DNA from 4 places in the Enterococcus sp. AAFC-DPL-6103 genome. Region 2 is predicted to be linked to each of the others. Evidence: a T-box and tRNA genes for the amino acid it is inferred to sense, from the RefSeq annotation. Region 2 holds a T-box; the other regions hold tRNA genes.
What was found. A T-box is a leader RNA that pairs with one kind of tRNA and senses whether it is charged. The one in region 2 lies ahead of argS (arginine--tRNA ligase), so its partner is inferred to be a tRNA-Arg.
Positions count from the first base shown of each region.

Region 1: it encodes a tRNA-Arg, which carries the amino acid that the T-box ahead of argS (arginine--tRNA ligase) is inferred to sense. The anticodon was not compared.
Region 3: it encodes a tRNA-Arg, which carries the amino acid that the T-box ahead of argS (arginine--tRNA ligase) is inferred to sense. The anticodon was not compared.
Region 4: it encodes a tRNA-Arg, which carries the amino acid that the T-box ahead of argS (arginine--tRNA ligase) is inferred to sense. The anticodon was not compared.

Region 1 covers NZ_CM177102.1:1,763,290-1,771,166, forward strand. The annotation lists gene map (type I methionyl aminopeptidase) at 1-675, opposite strand, end outside; gene AC4BC3_RS08460 (flavodoxin) at 839-1,288, shown strand; gene AC4BC3_RS08465 (TetR/AcrR family transcriptional regulator) at 1,476-2,048, opposite strand; gene AC4BC3_RS08470 (aminopeptidase) at 2,308-3,540, shown strand; tRNA gene AC4BC3_RS08475 (tRNA-Arg) at 3,751-3,822, opposite strand; gene AC4BC3_RS08480 (hypothetical protein) at 4,036-4,194, shown strand; gene AC4BC3_RS08485 (GNAT family N-acetyltransferase) at 4,303-5,484, opposite strand; gene AC4BC3_RS08490 (DUF3284 domain-containing protein) at 5,610-6,023, opposite strand; gene AC4BC3_RS08495 (DUF3188 domain-containing protein) at 6,023-6,202, opposite strand; gene AC4BC3_RS08500 (hypothetical protein) at 6,233-6,454, opposite strand; gene AC4BC3_RS08505 (PTS sugar transporter subunit IIC) at 6,531-7,877, opposite strand, start outside.
Region 2 covers NZ_CM177102.1:1,028,211-1,036,087, forward strand. The annotation lists gene tsaD (tRNA (adenosine(37)-N6)-threonylcarbamoyltransferase complex transferase subunit TsaD) at 1-940, shown strand, start outside; gene AC4BC3_RS05110 (Crp/Fnr family transcriptional regulator) at 996-1,706, opposite strand; gene arcA (arginine deiminase) at 2,178-3,407, shown strand; gene argF (ornithine carbamoyltransferase) at 3,519-4,538, shown strand; gene arcC (carbamate kinase) at 4,640-5,587, shown strand; T-box leader at 5,740-5,954, shown strand; gene argS (arginine--tRNA ligase) at 6,030-7,721, shown strand; gene AC4BC3_RS05135 (arginine repressor) at 7,808-7,877, opposite strand, start outside.
Region 3 covers NZ_CM177102.1:1,849,950-1,857,826, reverse strand. The annotation lists gene AC4BC3_RS08875 (MBL fold metallo-hydrolase) at 1-505, shown strand, start outside; gene lplA (lipoate--protein ligase) at 516-1,520, shown strand; gene AC4BC3_RS08865 (ATP-binding protein) at 1,588-3,420, opposite strand; gene AC4BC3_RS08860 (signal peptidase I) at 3,634-4,146, shown strand; gene AC4BC3_RS08855 (O-methyltransferase) at 4,259-4,954, shown strand; tRNA gene AC4BC3_RS08850 (tRNA-Arg) at 5,228-5,301, shown strand; gene AC4BC3_RS08845 (GNAT family N-acetyltransferase) at 5,571-6,014, shown strand; gene AC4BC3_RS08840 (DUF1697 domain-containing protein) at 6,007-6,393, shown strand; gene AC4BC3_RS08835 (SulP family inorganic anion transporter) at 6,682-7,877, shown strand, end outside.
Region 4 covers NZ_CM177102.1:603,106-610,982, reverse strand. The annotation lists gene AC4BC3_RS02990 (sugar-binding transcriptional regulator) at 1-292, opposite strand, end outside; gene rpoN (RNA polymerase factor sigma-54) at 443-1,774, opposite strand; tRNA gene AC4BC3_RS02980 (tRNA-Arg) at 1,834-1,905, shown strand; gene rpoE (DNA-directed RNA polymerase subunit delta) at 2,206-2,826, opposite strand; gene AC4BC3_RS02970 (YwiB family protein) at 2,901-3,338, opposite strand; gene AC4BC3_RS02965 (lipoate--protein ligase family protein) at 3,551-4,375, shown strand; gene AC4BC3_RS02960 (HD domain-containing protein) at 4,377-5,744, shown strand; gene yidA (sugar-phosphatase) at 5,765-6,577, shown strand; gene AC4BC3_RS02950 (NUDIX hydrolase) at 6,802-7,260, opposite strand; gene gloA (lactoylglutathione lyase) at 7,381-7,752, shown strand; gene AC4BC3_RS02940 (TrkH family potassium uptake protein) at 7,838-7,877, opposite strand, start outside.

The sequences.
Region 1 (7,877 bases), 740 kb from region 2:
GCCATCACGTGTATATGCAGTCCAACCATTTGGATCCATTTTCATCTTCCAAGTTCCCGTATTGACCATTGGTTCAATTGTAATAACCATGCCTTCTTTCAATCGAAGACCTTTGCCTGCTTCACCATAATGAGGGACAGCTGGCTCTTCATGAATAGTTGGGCCAACACCATGGCCGATAAAATCGCGTACGACAGATAAGTTTTCAGATTCAACGTAAGTTTGGATTGCATGACCAATATCTCCAATGCGATTGCCAACTTTCGCTTGTTCAATCCCAAGATACAATGCTTTTTTCGTTACTTCCATTAAACGATCGATTTCGGGTGTTGATTCCCCAACAACATAAGCCCAACAAGAATCAGAAATGCCACCTTTTAAATCGATACACATATCGACTTTAACTAAATCACCGCTTTTTAGCGGTTTTTTCCGAGGAAATCCATGACAAATTTCATCGTTGATACTAATACAAGTTGCATATTCATAACCTTCAAAACCGATTTGGGCAGCAATTCCGCCATGACTTTCAATATAATTTCTGACAAAAACTTCAATGTCCCAGCTTGTAACACCAGGCTTGATAAAGTTGCGTAAGTTTTTATGCACGTCTGCCAATAAGGCGCCAGACTCTGCCATTGTTTCAATTTCACGTGCTGATTTTAATGTGATCATTCTCTCGTCTCCTTTTTACAAATCGTTCTCATTTTACCATAGTTATCAACGTTTAGCCAAATTGCAGTAATCATTTTATCGAGTTCCATTTCCTTTTTTTATCATCGTTTGGTATAATTCTTACGTATTAAGTTAAAATCGTTGATAAATTAGGAGGCAAATCATGGCTTTAGCAAAAATCGTTTATGCTAGCATGACCGGCAATACGGAAGAAATTGCTGATATTGTAGCAGAAGCTTTTGAAAATTTAGATATTGATGTAGAAATTAATGAATGTACACAAGTCGATGCAGATGAATTTGAAGATGCAGACATTTGTGTTGTCGCAACCTATACATATGGTGATGGTGAACTACCAGATGAGATCGTTGATTTTTATGAAGATTTAGAAGATGTTGATCTTGAAGGAAAAGTTTATGGTGTTTGTGGTTCTGGTGATACATTCTATGATGAATTTTGTAAATCCGTCGATGACTTTGATGCTGTCTTTGCCAAAACAGGCGCAACAAAAGGGGCAGAAAATGTTAAAGTTGACTTGAATGCCGAAGAAGAAGACATTGAAAATCTTGAAGCCTTTGCTAAAGCACTTGTAGCTAAAGCTGATTCACTCTAGATGCTTCATTTAAACAAAATTAAAAACCGCTAAAAATCGAATAATGATTTTTAGCGGTTTTTAATTTTGTTTAATACTCACTCAAAGCAAAAAATAAAAAGGTCTACCAAACTCTTGGCACACCTTTTCAAAAAAATGATGCAACGATTTTATGTAAATACAATGGACAGTTCAGCGTGGTCCAATACTAATAATCCACCTTGATTGGTTCTTCTTGTACAAGAATGGCATCGATACTGTCTTGAATCAATTTTTCAATTTGAACATCAGTTGGGTGAATAATTCCTGAAGACATCAATGCAGCAATCCCAGTTGCTACGATCCAAGTACCATTATGAAGTGATTCGATTTGTTCATTTGATAAATTTGCATATGCAGCATCTTCTTTGACTGCGTTCGTGAAATAATTATAAGAGAATTCTTGCATCTCTTCTCCTCCGCCATACTCTTCCAAGTATAAAGAACGGTACAATTTTTTCTCACTGTTGGCAAAATGAATATAATTGTATGCTAAGTCAATGATTTTATGCCCCGTATGTTCAACTGGAAAAATTTCATTGCTCAGATAACTATAAATTTGTTCAAATAACTCTTTTTTTAGCTCATCCATATTTTTAAATTCCAAATAAATTGGTTGTGTCGAGCATTTCATTTTACTAGCGATGTTTCTTGCAGTAAATCTTGAAAAACCCTCTGTAGCAACCACTTCATACGCAGCAGCTAAAATTTGCTCTCTGGTAATCGTCTTTTTTCTTGCCATAATTTTTTAATCTCCTCAAAAATTATTTATAACGCTTCCACCTATTGGTTATTTTAATTGTAACACGTTTTTTTTGATATGCAAAATTTGTTTTTTACTCTACATCTACCCTTTTACTACGGTAATAATCTTAATTTCTATTTTTATAAAAATCATGAAACTAAACATTTCCGTTCGCTATTTACCAATTGTTTCTACTATTAATAAATGTTATCATATTACTGGTTATTAAATCAAATAATGAGGGGGAGTAATATACATGTTATCAAATTTTAATAAATATATGGAGAAATATGCACGCCTAATCACTGAAACCGGAATCAATGTTTCAGAAGGTCAAACAGTTGTTTTACAAATCAGCGTTGACCAAGCACCCTTAGCACGCCTGATCACGAAAGAAGCATACCGATTAGGAGCTGCGGAAGTCATCGTACAATGGACAGATGATACTATTCAAAAAGAATTTCTAACTCACGCAGCAACAGATCGCATCGAAAATGTTCCACAATATAAAATCGATCAAACAAATGATTGGGTAGCAAAAGGCGCGAGTCGGATTAGTGTCGTTTCTGCTGCCCCTGACTCTTTAGCTGGCGTCGATGGCGACCGTGTAGCAAGCTACCAAACTGCTGTTGGTAAAGCGATGATGAATTTGCGTAAAGCAACTCAAGCAAATAAAGTTAGCTGGACAGTTGTCGCTGCTGCAGGTAAACAATGGGCAGCTAAAGTTTTTCCTGACTTACCTGAGTCAGAACAAGTGGATGCACTCTGGGATGAAATTTTCAAAACGACTCGCATTTATGAAGATGATCCTGTGCTTGCTTGGAAAAATCATGATGAAAAATTAGCGAAAAAAGCCGATGAATTAAATCAAGAACAATTTACCGCTCTACATTACACGGCGCCGGGAACCGACTTGGTTATTGGTCTACCAAAAAACCATTTATGGGAGGGTGCTGGTAGTTTGAATGCACGCAACGAAAAATTCATGGCAAACATGCCTACCGAAGAAGTCTTTACAGCTCCTGATAGTCGTCGTGTGGATGGATTTATTTCTAGCACTAAACCTTTAAGCTACGCTGGAACTATTATCGAAGGAATGAAATTTACCTTCAAAGACGGAAAAGTCGTTGAGTTTTCTGCTGAAAAAGGTGAAGAAGTTTTAGCAAAACTATTGGATACAGACGAAGGTGCACGTCATTTAGGTGAGGTTGCTCTTGTTCCTGACCCCTCACCAATTTCACAATCTGGAATCATTTTCTTCAACACCTTATTTGATGAGAATGCTTCAAATCACTTGGCACTTGGATCGGCTTACGCATTCAACTTAAAAGGTGGAACAGAAATGACTGAAGAAGAACTAGCAGATGCTGGTTTGAACCGTAGCCAAACTCATGTAGACTTCATGGTTGGCTCAAATAAAATGGCGATTGACGGCATTCGTGAAGATGGCTCAACTGTTCCAATTTTCAGAAATGGTGATTGGGCATAGTTTTCCTAGATTATTCACCTGATAAAAAGCCCCTCTACAGCACTATGTGGAGGAGCTTTTGACACTTTTATCTAAATTTTAGATGCAATTTAGTAAGTTGTAATTAATAGCCTGCTGATTAAAAGCTATTAATTGAAACAGATGGGGAACCTTTTGAACAAAAACACCAACAAAGAAGCTTCTAAACATTGGTTTAGAAGCTTCTTTCTACGTTCCCTGCCGGAATCGAACCAGCAACTAATCCTTAGGAGGGACTTGTTATATCCATTTAACTAAGGGAACTTTTTAACGATTGATTAAAACATAAAAATTACTTTGAACAACTTAAGTCCAACAGAGTTATTGTAGCTGTTTTGATTTTTTCTTGCAAGCCTTCCCCTGATAAAAGACAATATTTCTTGATTTTCCCTCCCAAAAGCAAACTATTCGCCATCTACTACTCGCTGATGCTACACTTAGAATATAAATAAAACTTATGCTTAGGAGGAATTTTTGATGACAGAAGAGCCAAAAGAAAAAATTTATGCGGAACGTTTCGACGCCTCAAAGAAAGATGAAGAAAAAATTTCAAAAGCTGCTATTCAAGAACATAAAGAAGATCACCCTCAATCACCAAGCAAAAAATTCAAATTTAAGAAAAAACCGACTCAGTAGGAACTGATTGTGTCCGTGATAAAACATGAACAAAAAATTTCATAAACAAATGAAAAAGTAAAAAGAGTCAGGCAAAGCGCGTACGCATTTTGCCTGACTCTTTTTCTTTTAGAAATAATCATTTAAAACAGGTTTTTGATCTGGAATCAGTTCCGCCAATTTTTCAACTAACGCTTCTGAACAAGTCAATTTTTCTTGGAAAACCAATTCTTGAACTTTTTTATATCCCATGAATAATTGCGTTACACTTTGGATCGTTCCACTGACTCTTGGTAACATGGAGTTTGTTACTTGCTTGACCCGAACTTCCCCCTCCACTAGGACCACTTCAAAAATACCTTCATTCCATTGTGCATAAGCATCTTCCGTTACTTCAATAGCGAAAGCACCTTGTGTTTTCGGGAACGGATATTCGGTTAAAAATTTAGCTATATCAACAATTCTTCCCATCATATCAGGTGTGATTGTTGTTTTTGCAAAAGGATTTGCAAGTAGTGCATTCAGATTATTCCCAGCATAGCCACAAGCAAACGCAAATGTTTCAAACGCCCCACTATGTGAACCAATAAAGCGAGCAAGTGCTTGAAACGCAGTATGTGTCAAATAACCCCATTCGACAATAGTAAAAATTGGTGTTTCCAAGCGATAAACTAAATACCCTGCCACTGCACCAGACTCATCATAGTATAACGCAAACTGGTGACCTTTCTTTTGGCGGAATTTAAAATCAATCCACCAAGCTTCTCGTGCTACTGCACCACGTTGATTGTCTGCCATTTGGGGATAAATCTCAGCTATTGCTTCTTGGGCTTTGTCAAATGAAGTCCTAACCATTTTTCCCGGTACTTTTTTGACTGCAGGAAAGTCACGGCTAGCTAATTCATAATGAACCTTTTCAAACAATAGTTCATAGCCATAACGACGATAAAAAGGATAAGAAAATGGTGCTAAATAAGACAATGTCACATCTCTTTCTCGACAATCAGTAAGAATTCGCTCCATGATTTGATTGATTCCGCCTTGTCCTCTCGCCTCTGGATATGAAGCAACATAGCCGATTCCAGCCATCAACAGGTCTTTTCCATGAAAAGTAACCGGAAATGGTGTGGCCATCACTTGACTCATCAATTGTTCTTCTTCATTAAAAAAACCATAATTCCACGAGTGTTCTGCGATGGTTTGAAACCGTTCTCGACGTTCAAATGTATCTTCAAAATTAAATGCGTAAGCAGCCAAATCAAACATCTCATCGATTTGTGCACTGCCTAATTCTTTGACCTTTTTATTCATTCTTGCTACTCCTCCTACACAAAAAACTGATTGATGACTTGCTTGAAGTTTTCTTTGCAAACTCCAATCCACGCTCAATCAGTCCATTTACAACTTGCTTTTTCTTTTTGTCATATAATGATAACCTAATAGGTTTCTTCAATCATCGTCAACATTTTTTTGAATTGGCGACGTTTGAAGTACATCAAGATTGTGCCCAAAACCATATCATTTAACTTTTGTAATAAACCGTGCGAAGTCATTTGTTCCGTGTAATGGATTTCACACGAGGAATCATCAATTGGTTTGATTTGATAGTGAACCACAAAATCATTTTTAGTCGTTGATGTCCGAAATTTATAAGACTGGTTTTCAATGACTTCCTCGATTTTGATTCGAGCACGGCTAGATTTAGAAAATACTTTTACATATTCAAAGTTATTTAGCTGTTTACGTGTGATACTTTTCCCCGTTGCTTTACGTACATCAAAAAGAACAGAGTCCATAACTTTATCGTAAAAGAACGATGCCGGAATATTCAATTTTTTCGTAAGTTCCATTAGTTATTTTTCTCCTTTACTTCTTTTTTCTTTCCTTTTTTAAAGAAATAGATACCTAAGCCTAACAAAAACAAGCCTGTAACCATGCTATATAAATCATAACTTTGGGTATTGGGATTTAGACTATACAATAACACTAAAGAACCAATACTACATAAAAATAAGCCATTTTTTATCATTTAAACCATCCTATCTTTCAAACACTTTTATTATACTGCAGTTGCTTGGAAATATAAAACTGTGCCCCAAGGTTGTGCTTTGATCAGCTCTTTCGCTTTTTTAGCGGCTGCTTCCGGATCACTTGCCGTTGTTTCAAACATTAGCTTGATTCCTTGTTTTTCTTTAAATTGGAAACTGATTCCATCTTCGTTGAACCCTTCTAAAAGTTCTTTGATAGCATCTTGTTGCATTGCACTTGCGATTGTAATCATTGATTTATCCTCCTAATATTTACAAAAAAGACTGCTTCCACCTCACTGGAAGCGTCAGCAGTCTATCTTTACTTCATTATAGTTGTTCCCCTGCATTAGGGTCCATTTTGTTTGCTGCAATAACAAATGGTGCCCAGATCAAGAAGGTTACGATCATACATACCAAGGTTACGATTGGCGCACGCCAGTCAGCTCCCGTTGCTAGGAATGATAGTAAGAATGGCGGTACAACCCATGTTACTTGTTGTGATACCGGTGCGACCAGACCTAGGTAAGTTGCTACCCAACCAATTGCTGTCGCAACAACTGGTGCAATCAAGAAAGGAATAAACATGATTGCGTTCAATACGATTGGCAAACCAAACATTACTGGTTCATTGATATTGAAAAGACCAGGTCCAATTGACAGTTTTGCAACTGTTAAATAATCCGCACGTTTTGAGAAAATCAAGATAGCAATCAAGAGAACGATTGTCCCACCTGAACCACCGAACCAAGCGAACGCATCAAATGAACCACGAACCCACATATAAGCTTTGCCGTCTTCAATAGCATCTAAAACTGCTGGTGTCCCTGTTTTTCCGTTGTATCCTTTTTGGAAAATATCGATATTGATCAATTGTGCTTGTCCCCAAATACCTTCTAATACTGGCGCCAATACGTTTGGACCATGAATCCCGAAGAACCAGAAAATTTGCACAAAGATCGTAACGATCAATACAGCACCGATCCCTTGTGATAAACCAAGGAATGGTTCAGCAATGTATTTTTGAACCAAGTCAATAATCAATTGACCATCAGTAAAACGTCCGACAACATAGTTAATAATTGCAATTACATATAAAGCGATTGTTGCTGGCAAAATAGCTGCGAAGGCTTTAGAAACTGCCGGAGGTACTGAATCAGGCATTTTGATCGTAATGTCAGCTAACATCAATTTACAGAAAATAATAACAGAAATGGCACCCATGATCATAACAGTGAAGTAAGCATTTCCATTTAGGTGATTGATATTCAACCATCCCCATAAACCAACAGACAATGTTCCATCTGCTACAGTCGCACCAACACCACTGTTGTTGATTGCTTCTGCTACGTTTGTTGGAACATCCACATTTAGTGCTGCTGATAAGGAAGGACCAAACGAGATCCCTTGAATCAACGTTGCTAAACCTACGATACCACCTGCTAGGTCATTAACGCCATAAGCACGCGCTAAGTTATAGCCCCAAGAAAAGGCAAAAATCAGACCCGCAATAGCTAGTGTTCCGTTCCAAACAAAACCGTTGATCCCAATAATAACATTTAATACTGCATAGAAACCTTTGTCTGCTGCTAAACTATCTGCATAAGTACTAATAAATTGCTGTGGCAAATCACGAATGATTGCATTGATCATTACAGCAACAGACCCTGCCATCGT
Region 2 (7,877 bases):
GACAAAAATCTTGTCAAATATTGTTGCATCGCAAATAAATAGTCATAAGCGCTTTGGCGGTGTCGTACCAGAAGTCGCTAGCAGACATCACGTAGAACAGATCACGCTTTGTATTGACGAAGCATTGACTGAGGCGAAGGTAACAGTAGCTGAAATTTCTGCAGTGGCAGTTACCTATGGACCGGGATTAGTTGGGTCTTTATTAATTGGTATCTCTGCTGCTAAAGCATTTGCATGGGCAAATAACTTACCTTTGATTCCCGTCAATCACATGGCGGGGCATATCTATGCTGCACGATTTATTAAACCATTTGAATTTCCGCTAATCGCTTTACTTGTTAGTGGCGGACATACGGAACTTGTTTATATGCAAGAAGACGGCTCTTATGAAATTATTGGAGAAACACGCGATGATGCAGCTGGGGAAGCTTATGACAAAGTTGGGCGTGTCCTTGGGTTGACTTATCCTAGTGGAAAAGAAATTGATGAATTAGCGCATCAAGGAAAAGATAATTATCATTTTCCAAGAGCGATGATCCACGAAGCAAACTATGATTTTAGTTTTAGTGGTTTGAAAAGTGCATTCATTAACTTAGTTCATAATGCAGAACAGCGTGGAGAAGAGCTAGATAAAAATGATTTAGCTGCTAGTTTCCAAGCGAGTGTTGTAGAGGTACTGGTGACTAAAACATTACGCGCATGCAAAGAATTTCCAGTAAAACAATTAGTTGTTGCTGGAGGTGTTGCAGCTAATCAAGGGCTTCGCGAAGGATTAACCACAGCGTTAGCGGAAGAAATGCCAGAAGTTGAGTTGATTATCCCTCCACTACGTTTGTGTGGAGATAATGCAGCAATGATTGGTGCAGCAGCACATGTTGAACGACAAAAGGGAATTGTTGCTGAATTAAAATTGAACGCAGACCCTAGTTTAGTTCTGTAAAAATGATAAAAAAAGTAGCAAACAACTTGAATGTTGTTTGCTACTTTTTTCTTTTTTATTCATCGGTATCTCTTAAAGCAGGAGTGACGGCGGTTTTACAAAAAGTAAATTGTTTTTTTCGATAGTCAAGTAATCCGCTATCGCGCAATTGTTTGATGACTTGGCCAGCAGTTTCTCTGGTAGTTCCGCTATTAACAGCTAACTCTTTTAGGGTGATTGGATAAGGAATACAAATGTGTCCATCTTCTGTTGGAACACCGAGCTCTTCTTTTAAAATAAATAAATTTTGTTTTACTCGATCAAACGCACTGGAAGTTAAGCCAATTTGAATTCGTAATTCATGCATCTCAACAACTTTTGAAATTTTATGAATAAGTGCAATCAGTTGTTCAGAATTGTTTCGCGCAAGTTTCTCATAAATGCTCACGGGTAAATAAAATGTATCGATGTCTGTCATTGCTTGTGCAGTATAAGCATAGGATTGTGCTTCAAAGATTCCTGCCATAGGAAATAAGGTGCTCGCATTTACATAGTCATAGTAGTAATAAGTGGCACTTTCATCATAACGTTCAAGACGAACGAGTCCTGTTGTTAAAATATAGAAGCGTTGACGTTCATCTCCTTCATCAAAAAGAATCTGTCCTTTTTTATAGGAACGAAGGACAGTATGTTCCTTGATCAATTGAAATTCTTCGTCAGTAAAATGCATGAAGTCTGGTTGATATCGTAATTTGGAAAAATGGTAATCAATTTTAGTTATTCGCATGTCAAACCTCTCTCCTTATTTCTTCACTACTACCATTGTCCCGTTTTTCACTTGATTTGTAAAGGCAAAGAAATAACGGTAATTAAACGGTAAATTAGTGGATAGATAAAAAAATTTGTTATTAAAGAGAAAATATTCATTAATAATCCACATAAATGAATATTAGTGACTTAGTTTAAGATATATTGCATAAAAAAAGATATTGCTTAATAAGTAAACGCTAACAACGTTATTATTTCAATAAATTTATTATATTCAAAAATATTTTTTTGATGAATAAATATTTTTTTTAGAGTGTTTTTACCTGTAAAGAATGAATAAAACTTAATAAAATGAAGAAAAACGTTTAATTATTTAATAACGGAATATTAACGTGAAGGATCTCTCGTTTTAAATGCAAAGAAATTATGAAAAGGGTTACAAAACGACGGTATTCTATACATGTAATCAAAACGAAGGAGGCAACACAACATGGATAAACCAATTCACGTTTTCTCTGAAATAGGGAAGTTAAAAACCGTTTTGTTAAAACGGCCTGGACAGGAAGTTGAAAACTTGACACCAGATATTATGGATCGTCTATTATTTGATGACATTCCATATCTTCCAATTGCTCAAGAGGAACATGACTTATTTGCTAAGACGTTACAAAATGAAGGCGTTGAAACACTTTATTTAGAAAAACTCGCTGCAGAAGCAATTGATGCAGGCAATGTGAAAGAACAATTCCTAAACAAAATGTTAGACGAATCGCACATTGCATCAAATGCTGTGAGAGATGGTCTTCATGAGTTCCTTCTATCAATGGAAACACAAGAAATGGTAGATAAAATTATGGCAGGTGTTCGTACAAAGGACATCGAAGTTCGTTCAAACAGCTTGTACGACTTGTCAGCAGACGATGAATATCCATTCTACATGGACCCAATGCCAAACCTATACTTTACAAGAGATCCTTCCGCATCAATCGGAAATGGGATGACTGTCAATCGTATGACTTTTGAGGCACGTCGTCGTGAATCAATGTTCACTGAGTATATTTTGAATCATCATCCACGCTTTGCAAATAAAGGTGTCGAAGTTTGGTTAGATCGTGATACTACTGAACATATTGAAGGTGGAGATGAACTAGTTTTAAGTGATAAAGTTGTCGCAGTAGGGATCTCACAAAGAACCAATGCAAAAGCTTTAGAAACAATGGCACGTCGCTTGTTCGCTAAAAACTCAGGATTTGAAAAAGTTCTAGCAATCAAGATCCCTAATAATCGTGCCATGATGCACTTGGATACAGTATTTACCATGGTTGACTATGATAAATTTACAATCCATCCAGCAATTCAAAGTAAAAACGGAAAAATCGATGTCTATACAATTGTTCCAGATGGTGATGACATCAAGATCACTCACTCAGATGATCTACATGCAACATTGAAAGATGCTTTAGGATTAGATGATTTAGTCTTGATTCCAACTGGTAATGGCGATGCAATTGTTGCGCCACGTGAACAATGGAATGATGGCTCAAATACGTTAGCTATTGCACCAGGTGTGGTTGTCACATATAACCGTAACTATGTGTCAAATGAATTACTAAGAAGCTACGGTATCAAAGTGTTGGAAATCAATTCAAGTGAATTGTCTCGTGGTCGTGGTGGTCCACGTTGCATGAGCCAACCACTTGTACGTGAAGATTTGAAATAAGTTTGAATTTTCCAGCGATAGTCCTACTGTCAGCTGTCGCTGGGATTTCCTCTTAAATCAATGAAATTCCGTCTTAAATTATAAAAACAAACTAAAGGAGAATGTTTTATTATGAAAGAATCAGTATTTCAAGGAAGAAGCTTATTAGCAGAAAAAGATTTTACTAAAGAAGAGTTACAATATTTGATTGATTTCTCTCAACATTTAAAAGATTTGAAAAAACGTGGCATTCCACATCATTACTTAGAAGGTAAAAACATTGCTTTATTATTTGAAAAAACTTCTACACGTACACGTGCAGCTTTTACAACTGCTGCGATTGACTTAGGTGCTCATCCAGAATACTTAGGCGCAAATGATATCCAATTAGGCAAAAAAGAATCAACAGAAGATACAGCTAAAGTATTGGGTAGTATGTTTGACGGAATTGAATTCCGTGGTTTCAGTCAAAAAATGGTTGAAGAACTTGCTGAATTCTCAGGCGTTCCAGTTTGGAATGGTTTAACTGACGAATGGCATCCAACTCAAATGATTGCCGATTTCTTAACAATCCAAGAAAACTTCGGAAAAGTTGAAGGAATCACTGTTGCTTACTGTGGTGATGGCCGTAACAATATGGCGAACTCATTATTAGTAACTGGTGCTATTTTAGGAACAAACATGCGTATCGTTGCACCGAAAGAATTACAACCAGAAGAAGAAATCGTGAAATTAGCAGAAGGCTTTGCAGCTAAATCAGGTGCAAAACTAATGATTACTGACGATGTTGATAAAGGTGTTGACGGTGTTGACGTACTTTATTCAGACGTATGGGTATCAATGGGTGAAGAAGACAAATTTGAAGAACGCATCAAACTGTTGAAACCTTACCAAATCAACATGGAAATGGTTGAAAAAACACATAATACAGATCGTTTGATTTTCTTGCATTGCTTACCAGCATTCCATGATACGAACACTGTTTACGGTGAACAAATGAAAGAACGCTTTGGTATTACTGAAATGGAAGTAACAGACGAAGTCTTCCGTAGCAAATATGCACGTCAATTTGAACAAGCTGAAAATCGTATGCACTCAATCAAAGCAATTATGGCTGCAACATTAGGCAACTTGTTTATCCCTCGCGTTTAATAAACCACATTCATCTCATGTACAAAACGAGGCAGAGGACGCGAGTGCTTGCTGCCTCGTTTTGTCATTGATTAACATTGTCTGAAGAAAGGGCGAATAATATGGCAAATCGAAAAGTAGTTGTCGCTTTAGGCGGTAACGCGATTTTATCAACTGATGCAAGTGCAAAAGCACAGCAAGAAGCATTGATGGAAACAGCAAAATACTTAGTGAAATTTATTGAACAAGGTGACGAGTTGATCATTTCTCATGGAAATGGCCCACAAGTTGGTAACTTATTGATCCAACAACAAGCAGCTGATTCGGAGAAAACACCAGCAATGCCATTAGATACTTGTGTTGCAATGACAGAAGGTTCTATTGGCTATTGGTTACAAAATGCAATGGGGGAAGTGTTGAAACAAAAAGGTATTGACAAAGATGTCGTTTCATTAGTCACACAAGTTATCGTAGATGAAAACGATCCTTCTTTCAAAAATCCAACAAAACCAATTGGTCCATTCTATTCAGAAGAAGAAGCTACTGCACAAATGAAAGCAGATTCAAATGTCACGTTTAAAGAGGACGCTGGTCGTGGTTGGCGTAAAGTAGTTGCTTCACCAAAACCAATTTCAATCAAAGAAGCGCGTGTAATCGAAGCGTTGGTTGATCAAGGTGTAGTTACTGTTTCTGTTGGTGGTGGTGGCATTCCAGTAGTTGAAACAGCAACAGGCTTAGAAGGTCGTGAAGCAGTAATCGATAAAGACTTTGCTTCAGAAAAATTGGCAGAAATCATTGATGCTGATCTATTGATTGTTTTAACTGGCGTGGACAATGTTTATGTCAACTATCAAAAACCTGATCAAAAGAAATTGGAAACTGTAACCATTTCAGAAATGAAACAATATATCAGTGAAGACCAATTTGCTCCTGGTAGTATGCTGCCAAAAGTTGAAGCAGCTATTCAATTTGTAGAAGCTCGACCAAAAGCAAAAGCAATCATCACTTCTTTAGAAAACATTGAAAACTTATTGGCATCTGAAGAAGGAACGATTGTTGTTGCTGATTAATTTGTTAAGTCTTTCGTGTAAACGAAATGATTTATAGCTATTTTTGCCCAGGTGGAGTTTCTTCTCCTTTAGACCATCTGGGCGGTTTTTTTTATAAAGGAGCTAGCCAGAAATGTTTTTTTCTGTTATAATTCAAAACAGTTTAATACTTTTATGATTTGTTGAACAAGAGAGTACTTGTGCTGATTCTTGCTGAGCGAGTTCGGGTGATTGGTGGGAGCCGAATGAAGAAAACACAACGAAGCGCACTTGGAGAATTTCTGCCTTTGAGTGAATCAAAGCGGACGGTCATCTACCGATAACAGATTGAGTGGGTCTTAGTGGATAAGACAACTGGAGTGGTACCGCGGGTAATCTCGTCTCTAGCAATCACAATTACTGTGATTGCTAGAGACTTTTTTTATTGTCTTCAACAATCATGGAAAATTTAGGAGGAACTTAAATGAATAACAAAGACTTAGTTGCAAAAGCCGTTTATGATGTAGTGAAAGACGACTTGACACTTGAACAAGTACAACAATTATTAGAAAATCCAAAATCAGCTGATCATGGGGATGTTGCTTTTCCAGCTTTTTCATTAGCAAAAATCTATCGTAAAGCACCACAACAAATTGCAGCAGATTTAGCTGAAAAAATTGCACCAGAAAACTTTGAAAAAATCGAAGTGGTTGGACCATACTTAAACTTCTTTATGAATAAAAAAGCGATTAGCCAAGCTGTACTACAAGCAGTAGTAGAACAACAAGCACATTATGGTGATAGCACAATTGGTAATCAAGGTACGGTACCAATCGATATGTCTTCACCAAATATTGCCAAACCAATCTCAATGGGACACTTACGTTCGACAGTTATCGGAAACTCAATTGGTTTTATTTTAGAAAAAATTGGGTATCAACCTATTCGGATCAATCACTTAGGTGACTGGGGAACACAATTTGGTAAATTGATCGTTGCTTACAAAAAGTGGGGTTCAGAAGAAGCGGTCAAAGCTGAACCAATCAATGAATTATTACGTCTTTATGTGAAGTTCCATGAAGTAGCCGAAACTGAACCAGAATTAAATGATGAAGCACGTTCTTGGTTTAAACGTCTAGAAGAAGGCGATGCAGAAGCCATTGAATTATGGCAATGGTTCCGTGATGAATCAATGAAGGAATTCAATAAAATCTATGATTTGCTAGAAGTTCGTTTTGATTCACTGAATGGTGAAGCATTCTATAATGATAAGATGGATGAAGTCGTAGAACTTTTAGAAGAAAAACATTTATTAAAAGAAGATAAAGGTGCAGAAATCGTTGATCTAACTGCTTATGATTTAAATCCTGCCTTGATCAAAAAATCAGATGGTGCAACACTTTATATCACTCGTGATTTGGCTGCGGCACTTTACCGCAAACGTACGTATGATTTTGCACAATCTTTATACGTTGTTGGGAATGAACAAAGCTATCACTTTAAACAATTAAAAGCTGTTTTGAAAGAACTTGGTTTTGATTGGTCAGATGAAATGCATCACATTCCATTTGGGTTGATTACCCAAGGTGGTAAAAAATTATCCACACGTAAAGGCAAAATTGTCTTACTTGAAGAAGTCTTAAATGAAGCAATCGATTCTGCAAAAGAACAAATTAGCGAAAAAAATCCAGACTTGGAAAACAAAGACATCGTTGCTAAACAAGTGGGTGTTGGCGCAGTAATTTTCCATGATTTGAAAAATGATCGTTTGAATACTTTCGACTTTAACTTAGAAGAAGTTGTACGTTTCGAAGGCGAAACAGGACCTTACGTTCAATACACACATGCTCGCGCAATGAGCTTACTTGAAAAAGCAAACTTTGTTCCGTCAGCTGATACACATTATGCATTAAATGATGAAAGCAGCTGGGAAGTGATCAAGTTGGTTCAAAAATATCCAGAAACTGTTTTATCTGCTGGCGAAAAATACGAACCTTCAATTATTGCAAAACATGCAATCAAATTAGCTCAAGCATTTAACAAATACTATGCACATACAAAGATTTTGGCTGATGATGGCCAAAAAGAATCTCGTCTAGCACTTGTTTATGCAGTAGCTGTTCTATTGAAAGAAGATTTACGTTTACTTGGCTTACACGCACCAGATAAAATGTAATTGAACTATTTTTCTTAGAATCGAAAACAAAAATAAAAAGCAACAGACTCAAATGTAAAGTTTGAAGTCTGTTGCTTTTTTGATTATCAATGTAATAAGTGCTTTTTAAAATACAACTCGATTTTCTTGGCATCTTCTTCTGATTCAGAAAGTACG
Region 3 (7,877 bases), 820 kb from region 2:
TGAAAAAGACCCAGAGGCAGTATTACCGATTTATGGTCATACAGAAGATGCTTTTCATTTTGCCGAATTAAGTATGCCAAATGTCTCAAAAGGAATGGCTTATTATGAACCAGAAGAATTAAAAGTGGGACCGTTTCTCATTACTTTTATGAAGACGATCCATCCAGTTCCATGCTATGCGATGCGAATCGTAGAGGAAGCTACTGGAAAAGTATTCGTGTTCACTGGGGACTCTGGTTATTTGGAAAGTTTTATTCCGTTTGCACGAGAAGCTGATTTATTTTTAGCAGACACTTATTTATTTGAAGGAAATGAACGGCATCATGCGCATTTTACGTCAAAAGAGTCTGGCGAATTGGCACAAGCAGCACAAGTGAAAAAACTTGTTTTGACACATTTACCTCAATTTGGCGATTTGGAACAACTAAGAAATGAAGCACAAAAAGCTGCTGGTCCAGATGTGATCGTTGAATTGGCAGCTGTTGATAAAGTATTTGAAATCTAGGAGGACGACCATGATTTTTGTACCGAATGAAAACCACGACCCAAGAGTAAATTTAGCAATTGAACAATTTTTATTACAAGAAATGCCATTGGATGAACCGATTCTACTTTTTTATATCAATGAACCTTCGATCATTATCGGACGCAATCAAAATACGATTGAAGAAATCAATCGGGACTATGTTGAAGAACAGGGAATCCATGTGGTTCGCCGATTAAGTGGTGGAGGAGCTGTCTATCACGATCTTGGTAATTTGAATTTTAGTTTTATCATGCCTGATGATGGAAATTCTTTCCGCGATTTTGCAAAAGTTACACAACCGATCATTCAAGCACTTCATGAATTAGGTGTTACAGGCGCCGAGTTAAAAGGACGAAATGACTTAGTGATTGATGGAATGAAGTTTTCTGGGAACGCAATGTATGCAACAAGTGGTAGAATGTTCGCCCATGGGACGATTATGTTTGACTCTGATATCAATGAAGTTGTTAATGCTTTGAAAGTGAAAAAAGACAAAATTGAATCAAAAGGAATCAAATCTATTCGTTCACGCGTAACAAATATCAAACCATTCTTGCCAAAAGAGAAACAAGGAATGACTACAGAAGAGTTTCGTCAAGAAATCTTGTTGAAAATTTTTGGTGTGGAGTCTGAAGCCGACATTAAAGAATATCAATTAACCGAAGCAGATTGGGAAAAAATCAATCAAATTTCTGAAGACTATTACAGAAATTGGAATTGGAACTATGGTAAATCACCTGATTTCAATTTTTCACGTCAAAAACGTTTTCCAATTGGTTCAATTGAAGTTCATCTGGATGTTGCTGATGGATTGATTGATGATGCAAAAATCTATGGTGATTTTTTTGGTTTAGGGAATATCGCTGATGTTGAACATGCGTTGATTGGTCAAAAATATGAGAAATCTTCATTAGAAAAAACAGTCGATGCAATCGACGTCAAAAAATACTTTGGGGCAATCGAGTCAGAAGACTTGCTTTCATTACTTTATTAAAAGAGTGATCAAATCGATAAGAAAAAAGCTTCCGGAACCTGTTTCCGGAAGCTTTTTTTAGCATTTTTTAAATGCGAGAAAGTTGAATCGTCACTCGATCAAAAATTTCATCTTTTTCTTGAGTCAATTTACCAGAATACTTATCAGTAACAAGTTTTATCATCATTAAATCAAAGCGTTCTTGACTTTCTAATTCAGTTGTTATTCCACGATCAAAAATATTTGTATCATAATGTGCGTTGTGTTCACAATGAATAATTAAATCATCATCATTGACACGCATCGAAAGAAAAATCTTTCGTTGTAATGGATTTTCGATTGCATGCGATTCTCTGAAAGAATGCTCCAAGATATGAATCAATAACTGGGTCAAATCGTCATCGTGAACAAATAGATCACTTGGAAGTTCGGCATTAAAGTGGATCTCAATACTTTGTTTGTTTGCGATTTCTTGGTAACGTGCCAAAATCAAATTTGTCAATGAATGTCCCGATAGGGAAGTCATGATTTCAAACTTTTGTGCTTCATCAAGTAGTTCATTCAGATAATTTTCTGCTTGTTCTGGTTGACTGGTTTGTAGCATCGCTTGAATCGTTGTCATTCGATCTAAAAAGTCTAAACGAAGGGTACTGATTTCTTTCATATGTGTGCGTAAAGATTCATAGTGTGCTTCAAGAAGATCTGTTTTGGTTTTCAAAAAATTCGCTTCTCGAATATTTTGATCTACGGCACGAATATGTTCTGAAATATTGTCAATCACAATGACTAACAAAATAATCATGTAAAGGATTGTCGACCAGTTAAGTGTGCTGACATAATTCCCCAAAGTACTTTGAATAAATAAGTAGCAGTGACTAATTGCAATCAGAATGATCCAAGGCGTACAGGAAACGAAAAAGCGATTTCCATGATATGCTTCACCAATACAGGCAAGTGAAGTTACCAATGTGCTGAAAACTCGAATGATACTGATCCATTGCATCATCTCAGGAAGCTCTTCTGGTGTGAAGAGCGCATATAAAATTGGCAAGAAAGAGAAGAAAATCTGAAGAAGGCACCAAATGCCAAACAGTCGTTGATAACGTTCCATGCGCAACGCATAATAAGAAATCAGGAGTAATGCACTTATAACGGTAAAAAGATGCGAAAGAGTAGAGTGAACGATTGGATCAAATAACAACCCACTCAAAATATCTTCAGACATTGCGCTAAAGCCAACAACTAATGCAAAGCAACTTAAAAAGATCAAAGAAAGATCAAGCCGCTGCTGCTTGTACATGATATAAATCGCCATAATCAATGTTCCAACTGCTAATAAAATTGCAATAATCATAGTCAAAAATTGTGGGACTGATTTAGAAAAGATGAAAGTGACCATTGAAGAGGCTGTGCCAATATAAACCTTTGGTGGGATTCCCGCAAAATTTACGTAAGGAGAGGTAACTTCAATGGATAATTTCTTTCCAGCATAATTATCGGGTAAATCAATGACCGCTAATGATAAACCAGGGTTTTTGCTAGTCGCGTCGCCCGCTCGTTCATAAAGAACTTGTTGATCTAATTGAACTTTGATCCATTGATGATTTCCTTTTAACAAAATATTCGCTTGGTCGAGTTTTCTTGTTAAGGTAGTCTCCATCACGAACGTTTCATTTTTAGAAACTTGTGGGACTTTCTCCAAATAATCACTATTGTAGCGGGTTTCAGGGTCATCTTTTGAATAAAAATCCCAAGCTTGTTGGATTTCTTTTGTTTTATCACTATCTGCTGGCGAAAGGATAAAATAGAAGAAATAGCTAATGCTAAACAAAAATAACAAGGATAATATTATTATGGAAAACCATTTCATTTTTGTTGAAAAAAAATCTTTTTTATTATATGTGTTATTTAAAGGAATCATATGTAGCGGTCCTTTCTGATTGAAGTACATTTAGGTTAAACTTTTTTTTATTTGTAGTCAATGCTTTTATAACACATAAATCGATATTTAATTAAGAAAATAAGGAAAATTATAAGCTTTAAATATCATTTTTCTAATAAAAAAGAAAAATAGATTAAATTTTATGTTATTATATTGTTGCTTAAGTAAATTAGAAAAATGAGGTGGAAAACGGTGCCTTTTAACAAAAAAATAACTCTTGTTGGCTCGACCATATTGATTCTATTTTTAGCCATTATCTTGTGCGTTGTTTTATTGCCACATTTATTTGGTTTGACGCCACAAATCATCAATGATAAAGATATGGCTCCGTTGTATTCAAATGGAAGCGTCGTCTATGTGCGACCACAAAATGCGGAAGATATTTTAGTTGGTGATGTGATCACTTATTATGAAAATTCTGGTGAGCGAGTGAAAACTCGGCGTGTGATTGCGGTAGGTGATAACCAAGAATATTTTTATACAAAAGCAGATACACAAACACAAGTCGAATCAGGCAGGATAAAACCACGGAGTGTGATCGGAAAACCAGTTTTTCAAATTCCTTATATAGGTGCTTTATTGTCTAAAGACAGTTTCTCAAAAATGAATTTTTTATTTTGGGGCGTGGCAATTTGTTTAACTGCAGCTACGACATGGAACACGATAGATGAATTTCGAAAAAAGAAAAATTGTAGAATCATTTGATAAAGAACTTCGTTCGACAGAATTTCTGTCGAACTTTTTTTGCCTAGAAAACTTTTAGTAACTTGTACAATAAATTTGTTCTAAGTATAATGTTGGAAAGAGGAGGAGAAGTATGCGCAATGAAATGATGCATCGTCCAGTTATCAAGGAAGAATTACTGGATTTTATGCGAACACAACAAAAAAAATTACCTGGTGAGTTAGGACAGCTTGAAGAAGAGGCGCATGAGGCAGGCGTTCCTGTTATTCCTCATGAAACGGTACTCTTTTTGAAATTTTTCCTTGGTCAAATGAAACCAGAAAATATATTAGAAATTGGTGCTGCCATTGGCTTCTCATCTAGTTTGATGGCAACTTCTATTAGTGAAGTAGGCCATGTCACAACGATTGATCGCTTTGATGTGATGATTGAAAAAGCAAAAAAAAATTATGAACGTCTTGGTTTGACGGAAAAAGTAACGTTGCTTGAGGGACAAGCAGCCGAAATTCTACCAACATTGACGGGTCCATACGATTTCATTTTTATGGATAGTGCAAAGTCAAAATATATTGAATTTCTTCCGGAATGCTTGCGTCTATTAAGAAAAGGTGGCGTTCTGATGGTAGATGATATTTTTCAAGGTGGCACAATTTTACTACCTGATGAAGAAATTCCAAGAGGAAAACGAGCAATTCATCGTAAGTTAAATGAGTTTCTAAAAGTCGTCATGAATCATCCGGAACTAACATCGAGCATCTTGCCATTGGGTGATGGGGTAATTCTGATTACTAAAGAATCCGATGATGTCTTCTTAACCAAAGGTGAATAAGCGATAAAAGTTAAGAAACTGTTGGTGTTAAAATAAAAGAATTACTTGGCTGGGCAGTTGAATTCCCAGCCTTTTTATGAAAATAGTTTAGCTAATTCTCGAATGTGATTCTTCATAAAAAGATCGGTAGAAAAAAAGTTTAATTTGGGTTTTATGATTTCGTTAATTTTAAAAAAAAATTTTTGTAATTAAATAACTGAATTCTTATTGACAGAATCTTTTTGTTTCTCTATAATTACCTTGTTGCGCTAATTCATGTAATGAACATGTGAGGTCATAGTAGCTCAGCTGGATAGAGCATCCGCCTTCTAAGCGGACGGTCGGGGGTTCGAATCCCTCCTGTGACGTAGAAAAACCGTTAGAAACGTTTGTTTCTAACGGTTTTTCTTTATTGTTGTGCCAAACTTGTGGCAAAAAAATTTTTACTCAGTTAAAGTTAGAAAAAGTTGGGTTAGCTAGCTTTTTTTATATGTTTATTTGATACTTCAAAATAGATAAGAATTTAGCGGAAAATAATTCGTATTATTAACAAATAGCTAGATGTCTTTGAGAAAATAGATACAAAAATAATCCATTCAGAATACCAAAAAATATTATTAAAATAAGGAGAAAAAATATGTTGAAGTATAAAAAAGCTGTGCCAGATGATTACACTAAAGTGTTAGAAGTTTGGGAAAAATCAGTAAAAAAAACACATGATTTTTTATCACAAAAAGATCTTGAATTTTATAAAGCAGCTATTCCAAATTACTTGGATGCTGTGGAATTACTATTGTGGTACGAGGATGAACAGTTGATAGGATTCAGCGGTACACAGGATGAAGAGTTAGCGATGCTATTTCTCGATCCAGAATTTATTGGAAAGAAATTTGGCAGTAAAGTGTTGAGTTGGTTACTAGAAAATAAAAATATTCAAAAAATAGACGTAAATGCACAAAATAAAAACGCCAAAGCATTTTATTTGAAACATGGATTTACAATTGCTTCAGAAGATGAAACAGATGGTTTTGGAAAAAATTATCCCATCCTTCATTTGGTTAAACAGAGGGAGAATGAGTAAGAAGGAGTACTCAAATAAACAAGAAACAATGTTTAAGATTGAACTTGTCCAAGCTTTTGTTGAACGATTTGGTTTGAAGAGCAACATTGTTTTACGGATAGCTGAGGAATTAGCGACTATTTTAGCTGATTTTCCATTTACAGCAGTTGAAATCCAGACAGTGAGTAAGCAGTTGCCAGCGGTCGAGCACGTGTATTTTCATGGCAATAACGAAGTCGATGTATCTGTTGTAGAAAAACTGGCTGAGGAGTTTCTAGCGGAAGATAAAGTTTTTGTTGGAAAAAGAGAAATTTATTTTTTGAGCGCGCAGAGTAGTCGGAATTCTAAATTAGAAACAAAATTGATAAAACTCGATGAGTCCTTCACTGTCCGTAATTGAAAAACCTTAAATAAAATCAACGAATTATTGACTAGCTGACTTTTTCACAGCAAAAGGCAAACAATTGAGTAAAAAATTGAAATCAACAAGAGGACAATCAACAAAGAAGTTTGTTGGTCGTTCTCTTGCTCTATTTTTTCTAATTAGTTTTCTTACAATTTTTTAGTCATAGGAATAGAAAAGCTGATGAATAATAAAGGACTTTGTGAATGTTCTTACTTTTAGACTAAACTTATGCTATTCTAATGATTGTATTTTAAGAAATTTTCATGAAAAGGAGTTTGTAGGTTGTTCAAAAATTATCGTTTGTTGTTAAAAAAAGAATTTTCAGGGTACGATTTAGCAAAGTTTCAAAAAGATTTGTTGGCAGGTGTAACAGTTGCAGCAGTTGCTCTGCCTCTTGCGTTAGCGTTTGGAGTTTCGAGTGGTGCTGATGCCGCGGCAGGGCTGATTACTGCAATTTTAGCAGGTGTTATCATTGGTGGATTGTCAGGTGGTTTTTATCAAATTTCTGGACCAACTGGTGCAATGGCAGCAATACTAATGTCTATTGTAGCGACGCAAGGAATTCATGGGGTGTTACTAGCGACTTTCTTAGCTGGAATTTTCTTGTTGATTGCTGGAATTTTTCGATTAGGAACATTGACCTCTTTTATTCCAGCACCGGTAATTACCGGTTTTACGTCAGGAATTGCGATCATTATTGCATTGGGACAAGTGGATAATTTATTTGGTGTACATTCACAAGGAGCAAATGTGATTGAAAAATTAAGCAGTTATCAGTCGTTAGGCTTTACGGTTAATTGGAGTGCCTTGTTCATGGGGAGTTTAGTGATTCTAGGGATGACTTTTTATCCGAAAAGTTGGGCACAAAAAATGCCAAGCTCGCTTTTAGCAATTATTCTGGCAACTGGCGCTATGTTGATTTTTCATTTGCCAGTGGCAACAGTGGGTAAGATTCCGCAAACAATAATTAGTAGTAATCGTTTAGTTTTAAGCGATTTCCAGATGGCAGATATCCAACAAGTAGCGGTTCCAGCAGTAAGTATTGCGCTTTTAGGAATGGTAGAGAGCTTATTATGCGGAGCATCTGCTGGTAGGATGGCTAACAAGCCATTAGATAGTAATCAAGAATTAGTAGCGCAAGGAATCGGTAATTTATTATTACCTTTCTTTGGTGGAATTCCTGCGACAGCAGCAATCGCACGAACAAGTGTGGCAATTAAATCAGGTGCTCAAACGCGATTAGCTGGAATCATTCATGCGGGTGTTTTATTTTTATCTATGCTTGTTTTTGCACCAGTGATGTCACAAATTCCAATGCCTGCATTGGCAGGTGTTTTGATTGTTACTGCTTGGCGGATGAATGAATGGGAGACAATCCGTGAGTTGTTTTCAAAAAAATATTGGACGTCTATTCTTCTATTTATCCTAACAATGATTTGTACGGTTATTTTTGATTTAAGTATTGCGATTGTCATTGG
Region 4 (7,877 bases), 430 kb from region 2:
CTTCCTCACCTTTTGTGGTCAACGTCATACCACTTTTTGACGTGTCAATTAGTTGAAGATTTTTCAAAAGATCTGTTTCTGTTCGCAAAACTCGCTCTGTCATCCCCATACTTTCAGATAAGCTACGTCGACCAATCGGCTGCATCCAATAAATATTCCGCAAAATTTTATAGCGTTCTTGAAGAACTTCAATAATATCTGGTGCAACGGATTCAATCATTTTCAATTCATCTAGCATAGCGATCTCCTTAGTTGGACTATAAATGTCCAATGTAGACTCAAAACGACCCATGTACGATAAAAAATAAAATTGATTGTTTTACTTTCTTTTTTCATTAAAAGGAAAACTTCAACCTCACATGCGTTAGTCTAACAGTTTCTGGCTAACTTTTCAACTAAAAAAGACTAGAAAAGTGAAATACTTTTACTAGCCTTTCTTTTTTTATTTATCATACCGTTTTCTTTTTGATGAACTCGGGATTCCCAAAAGATCTCGGTATTTTGCAACGGTTCTTCTTGAAATCACAATTTCTTCTTTTTTTAGAAGCTCGACTAATTTTTGATCCGACAAAGGCTTCGCCTTATTTTCTTGGTCGACTAACTCTTGTAGTCTCTTCTTTGCCATCTCGGCGGATAAGTCTTCCGTTCCAGCCGAGTTGTTACTTGCTATGCGAGTCGTAAAAAATTTTTTCAGTTCAAAAATACCAAAAGTTGTTTCCAAGTATTTTCCATGAACAGCCCGACTCACAGTTGACTCATGAACGTCAACTTCTGAAGCCACTTCTTTTAAGGTCAATGGCTTAATGGGCCGATTAACATCGATAAAGAAATCTTTTTGACGTGAAACGATTACTTGCGCAACTTTTAAAATCGTATCACCACGTTGCACCATCGTTTTTTGTAGCCACTCAAATTCTTGTTTTCGCTCTTTCAAATAAGTAGCTGTTTCTTTATCTGCTTTTTGATTCATTTGTTTGAAATAGTTTTCTTGAAAACGAATAGTTGGTTGACTTGTTCGATTTGAGACCACTTGAACTTCATTGTCGTCGTGGACCAAAACTTTCACATCTGGAATTATATAAAGTTCATGACTGTTGTCGAAAATTCTACCAGGACTTGGTGATAATGTTTGAAGATAGTCAAAAATATGTTGGACCTCGCTAAGTTCAATTGAGAATTTTTGTGCGATTTCTTTCCATTTTCGTTGGACTAGTTCATCAAAGCATTCCTCCAAAACGATGTAAGCTAATGCTGGAGCAAAATCGTCTCGTTCTGTTTGTAACATTAAACATTCTTGAAGATTTCTAGCCCCTACTCCTGCCGGTTCTAGCTGTTGGATCAACGTCAGTGCATCTAATAGTTGGATTGCTGATGCACCTGTATCTTTGGCCGCATCCGCTAGATCAATTGTTAAAAAACCATTTAAATCAATATATTCAATCAAATACAAAATCATTTTACGTAAAAATGTATCACGGTAGTTCAAATGTACTTGGTCAATCAACGATTCAAACAATGATCCCTTTGTATCAGGAATTTGATTCAGATAGCTTGTTTCTTCTCCATCATAATTGTTGCTTGTTTTTTTGTAGTCTGGTTGCCATTCTGGTTCGACTACTTCAACCAAAGGATTTTCTAGCGCCTGATTTTCAACAAAAGCTAATAATTCTTCACTATTATATTGGAGGATTTGGATTGATTGCTGCAATTGCTGAGTCATAGCCAATTTTTGCGTTTGTTGTTGTTTTTGTGAAAAATTCTGTTGAAATTTCATTTTTTTGCCTTATCCCCTTGTAAATTATTTTTTGGTTGGTTACAATTATGCCAGTGCTTGCGTCCTTAGTGTAGTGGATATCACGTAAGATTCCGGTTCTTGAGACGGGGGTTCGATTCCCTCAGGACGCGTTCAATAGCCATTTTAGCATAATTTAAGTATCTTTGCTTTCTATATTTTAAAGAAGAGGTTATGACAGAAGCAGTTGGCTTCTCCTTTCCTTGTGGAGTTTCGACTTACTTTCGAGGAAGTCGCGTCTGAAACATCATGTATTGAAACAGAGGCTGTGACAAAAGTATTGTCACAGCCTCTGTTTGTTCTCTTTTACCATCGACAAAAAAACCAACCAGCCATTTTCCAGCTAGTTGGTTCTGATCCTACATATACATTTCTTCAATTAGAACGTAGCGCTTTTCAAGTAAAGGATGTCATTACTCTGTTTTTTCAGAAAATTCTTCATTGTCATACTCTTCATCATCATCTTCATCGTCTTCGATAATGCTTAAGTCTTCTTCAATGTTCCCTGGTAATACTTCTTCATCGTCGCTATTGTCATCCGCACCGATTTCTTGTAGATCAGAGTTGTATGCTGCGATTTCTTCATCGTCGTCATCATCATCTTCAAATAAATCATCATCATCTTCATCAGACAAGTCAGCATCTTCTGGGTCATCATCGTTATAGTCAATTGCATCTTCATCATCATTGATAAAGGCATTCACTTTTTTGCGTTTGCGGCGACGAGGTTTATCTTCATCTTCTTCGTCAATTCCATGATTTACTTCTTCATCAATTGAATCAATTGCGTACCATGAGCGCAAGCCCCAACGGTTGTCGCCTAAAGAAATAAAGCTGCCGTCAATATTTAAGTCAGTATAAAACTGTGCTAATGAATCACGAATATCTCCATCTGTTTTGCCAAGATAGTTTTGGATTTGATTAACTAAATCAGAAAAATCCATCACATCACCATGTTGTTCTAAAATCGCATGTGCAACTTCGATCATTGATAATTCGTTTTTGTTTGCACCTTCAAATACACTAATTTCCAATCAGGACACGTCCTTTCACAGTCTATCCCTTATCATACAAAATCAACGATAAAAAATCAAACTTTTCTTTTAAATTATGCTGTAAAATCTAAGGTTAAATAATATTCACCTAATTTTTCTTCCCCCATAAATAAATCATAGGCAATCACAATGTTTCCTGAAGCTGGTCGATCTTTTAGACTAACATGCAATTCATTCGTAAATGTTTGAATCAAGATCATTCCGTAAGGTGTTTTATAAGCTGTTTCTAAACGTTCTTTGTAACCAAATTTAAGGCGCATTCGCATTTCTCCTGCTCGAATCAATTGAACATGGCCATCAGGAATGATTTTGATTGTCACAGGAACTTCTTGCCCTGTTTCTTCTTGAACTTCTTTATACCGTATGTATAACGTATCGCCAATTTTTACCATTTGACCATTTAAATCAAAATAAAAATCTTGAACTTCACCTTGTTGTTTCACTTTTGTGCGTAGCTTTATTGAAATTGGTGTTCCTTGTGATAAATCCATCTCGCATTCTCCTTTACTTCTCATAGGCTTATTGTTCCCAGTTTCAGCTATTTTGTCAACCAACTTGTATACTTTTTATTTTTTTACTTTTTTTACCCAAATTTAGTCACTTGTCAGTTTTTCTTATAAGAAGCGTACTTAAAAACTTCTGCTTGTTTTTGAGGTATACTGAAAGAGAAATAAGGGAACTAACTGAACAAGGAGTTGATGAAATGAATCCTCCTATTTTATTGGATCAAGACATCTATCAAGGCAATGACTTTTCCCCTTTTGCATTGACCGATTTATTAACCGCAGAGACGAAGAAGCGACAACAAACATTTCTTCATTTCTGGCAATATAACAAGACAGTGATTTTTGGAATGAAAGATACTCGTACACCTTTCTTTGATGAAGGTGTTCAATCAATTCGTGAATTTGGTTATACGCCTGTGGTACGAAATTCGGGAGGCTTGGGTATCGTTTCTGATACGGGCATTTTAAATGTGTCTTTACTATTTCCACAAACAGATGACAAAAAAATTTCAATTGATGACGGTTATGAACGAATGTTAACTTTGACCAGAAAAGCTTTTCCTGAAGCGACAATTGAAGCATTTGAAATTTCTGACTCCTATTGTCCTGGAACATATGACTTAAGTATTTCTGGGAAAAAGTTTGCAGGAATTGCTCAACGTCGAATCAAAAATGGGATTGCAGTCATGATGTATTTAAGCGTCACTGGGAATCAACTAGCACGCGGCGAGTTGATGCGAACCTTTTATCAAATTTCATTAAAAGAAGCTTTTGGTGCAGATGGCTATCCTGCTGTCCAACCAGAAAAAATGGCGAATCTTAGCGACCTTTTGCACCAACAATTGACTGTTTCTGAAGTTAAATTCCGCTTAGCAACAGCTTTTCAAAACCTCATGGTGCAATCTGAGCCTCTCACTTTCTTTCCTTCAACTGACTGGTTACAAAACTACGTGTCAGCAGACGAATGGAAGACACAGCTAACAAGAATGGCTGACAGAAATTCTATCTTAAAGGAGCAATAGTATGACAATTCCTTATAAATACCAAGTTCTCCCTATTGAAAAGGTGTTTCGTGATCCTGTCCATAATTATATCCATGTACAGCATCAAGTTATTTTGGATTTAATCAACTCAAAAGAAGTCCAACGACTACGACGTATCAAACAATTAGGGACAGCTTCATTTACTTTTCATGGCGCAGAACATAGTCGCTTTACACATTCACTGGGTGTGTATGAAATTTCCCGTCGAATTTGCGATATTTTTTCACGGAACTATTCAAAAGAAAAAATTGGTGAAAATGGTTGGGACGATAAAGAACGATTGGTTACGCTTTGCGCGGCACTTCTTCACGATGTCGGTCATGGTCCCTACTCGCACACTTTTGAACACATTTTCCATACAGACCACGAAGCAATCACTGTGGAAATCATTACTTCTCCGGAAACAGAAGTGTATCAAATCTTGAATCGAGTCGAAGACGGCTTTCCTGAAAAAGTGGCAAGTGTGATCCAAAAAACGTATCCCAATCCACAGGTCGTTCAAATGATTTCTAGTCAAATTGATGCCGATCGTATGGATTATCTATTGAGAGACGCTTATTACACAGGGACAGAATATGGAACTTTTGATTTGACTAGGATCTTACGAGTGATTCGTCCCTATGAAGGTGGTATCGCCTTTTCAATGAATGGTATGCATGCTGTGGAAGATTATATTGTTAGCCGTTACCAAATGTATGTCCAAGTTTATTTTCATCCGGTTTCTCGTGGCATGGAAGTCATTTTAGAACATTTACTTCATCGGGCACACGAACTTTATCTAGAAGACCCCGCTTCATTTGAAATGCATGCACAACTTCTACTTCCTTTCTTGGCTGAATCATTTACACTGGATGATTACTTGAAGCTTGATGATGGCGTATTAGGAACCTACTTTACACAATGGACAGAATCTGCTGATCCGATTTTAAGTGACTTAGCAAAACGATTTTTAAATCGAAAACCATTAAAATCTGCCACTTTTTCTGGTGAGCGCAACTCACCACTGATTGAAGAACTTACTCTACTAGTTGAAAAAGTGGGATACAATCCTGTGTACTACACAGCAATCAATTCCAGTTATGATTTGCCTTATGATTTTTATCGCCCAGAGCAAAACCGACATCGCACTCAAATTGAGATTTTGAGAAATGACGGAACTTTGATAGAATTATCCAAGGTTAGCCAATTAGTTGCAGCATTAGCTGGTCAAGAACAAGGTGATGAACGATTCTTTTTTCCAAAAGAAATGGTTGATCCCACTTTGAGAGACCATTATGATCTCTTTGATGAAACCTATCAAGAATTTGCCAGTCACATTCAAAATGGCGCTCTAATTGAAAATAAGTAAGAAAAATGTTGGAGGAAATTATGTCTATCAAATTAATCGCTATCGATATCGATGGCACCTTGTTAAACGATCAACGTGAATTAACAGCGGAAGTCAAAAAAGCAATTCAGCAGGCGGACAAGCAAGGAGTAAACATTGTTTTATGTACAGGTCGTCCATTACCTGGTGTCAGGGAACAACTTGAAGAGTTAGAACTATTCAAAGATACAGACTATGTCATCACTTATAATGGTGCTTTAGTTCAACAAACAAAAACAGGGGACATTATCGCACGTCATGGGTTGACTCACGAAGACTTTTTAGAAATCGAAGTGATGGCGCGCCGAGTTGGCAGCCACTTACACTCAATTGATGAACAAGCCATCTATACTCCTAACCGAGACATCAGCCCTTATTCTGTCCACGAATCGGGTCTTGTAAAAATGCCGTTGAAATATCGTACACCTGAAGAAATGACACCAGATATGAATATTGTCAAAATGATGATGATCGACGAACCTGAAATCTTAGATGCAGCAATTGCTCGTCTTCCTCAAGAATTTCGCGACAAATATACCACTGTTAAAAGCGCACCTTTTTATTTTGAAGTCTTGAATAAACAAGCAAACAAAGGAACAGCAGTTGCGAACTTGGCACAACATCTTGGAATCACGCAAGACGAAGTCATGGCAATTGGGGATAATGAAAATGATTTATCTATGATTGAATATGCAGGTCTCGGAGTAGCTATGGAAAATGCTCTCCCAATCGTAAAAGAAGCAGCTAACGTATTAACAACTTCAAACGAAGAACATGGTGTAGCTGAAGCAATCAAAAAATATGTGCTAAACTAAAGCCATTTGCACAATTTATTTGAATACTTTCCATTTCAAAAAGACTACTAGTTAACTAACAAAAAAATGGAACAACCCCTTACCAGGGATTGTTCCATTTTTTGCTTTCTCTTTCATCCATTAATCAACTATCAGCTAGAGATAAATTTTTTATAACCCTCTGTAAAGCTCATCCTCTAACTTCATTGTTGAAGTTCAAAAAAATTCATTCTGTACTGACGATTTCAACTTTTTGTTTCAGCTTCTTCTTTACTTTCCAACCATTTTTTAACTGCCCATTGATGGCTGCCTCTTTTCAGCTTGACAATCGCATCCGCAGGAGTGACCCACCAAATACGATTGGTTGTTTCAGTTGGCTCCCCGATTTTTTCCCAGCTTTTAGCAACATAAAAATAACCCGGATTATAATAATAAGTCGCACGGTAGTTGGAATAAAAATATTCATCTGCCTGTCCTAAAAAGCAGTCAATAACTACTGTGATGCCAAGCTCTTCAATCATCTCTCGAGCGATGGCTTCTTCTTTCGTTTCTTGTCCTTCGATTTCTCCACCCGGTAGGAAAAATGCGCCATTTGGTGCTTCAACCAAAGCTATTTTTGTTTCTTCTTCTACAATGATATATGCAGCATATCGCGTTTGGTAGCTGGCTGACTGTTTTTTTTCTCCAAAAACTGGATAATCCATTCATCTTCCCACCTTTTTCTTTTTATTCTACATGAGAGTTTTCTCATGAACAAGCACCAATATTTATTTTTGTTGTTATTCTTTGCTATCATTATAAAAAAAGAAGGGAAGTTTTTATTTATGAAAATGGCACACACTTGCGTCCGCGTAAAAGACCTTGACGCATCTCTTGAATTTTATCAAACCGCGTTTGGTTTTGAAGAAAGTCGCCGTCGTGATTTTCCAGAAAACAAATTCACACTCGTTTACTTAACTTTGCCTGGAGATGATTACGAATTAGAATTGACTTACAACTACGATCATGAGGCATACGATCTAGGAAACGGTTATGGCCATATCGCAATTGCTGCAGATGACCTGGAAGCATTGCATGAAAAACACCAAGCTGCTGGTTTAAATATAACTGACTTAAAAGGATTACCTGGAACTGCTCCTTCTTACTACTTTGTGATCGATCCTGATGGTTACAAAATCGAAGTTATCCGTGGATAATCCCCCCACTTAAAAAGCCCGATTCAAAAAATTTGAATCGGGCTTTTTGCTTGGAGTTCCGTCAAAAAACTATCTTTATTTTGACTTACCCAATCATCACACTTTCTTCTGGGTATTTGATTTTT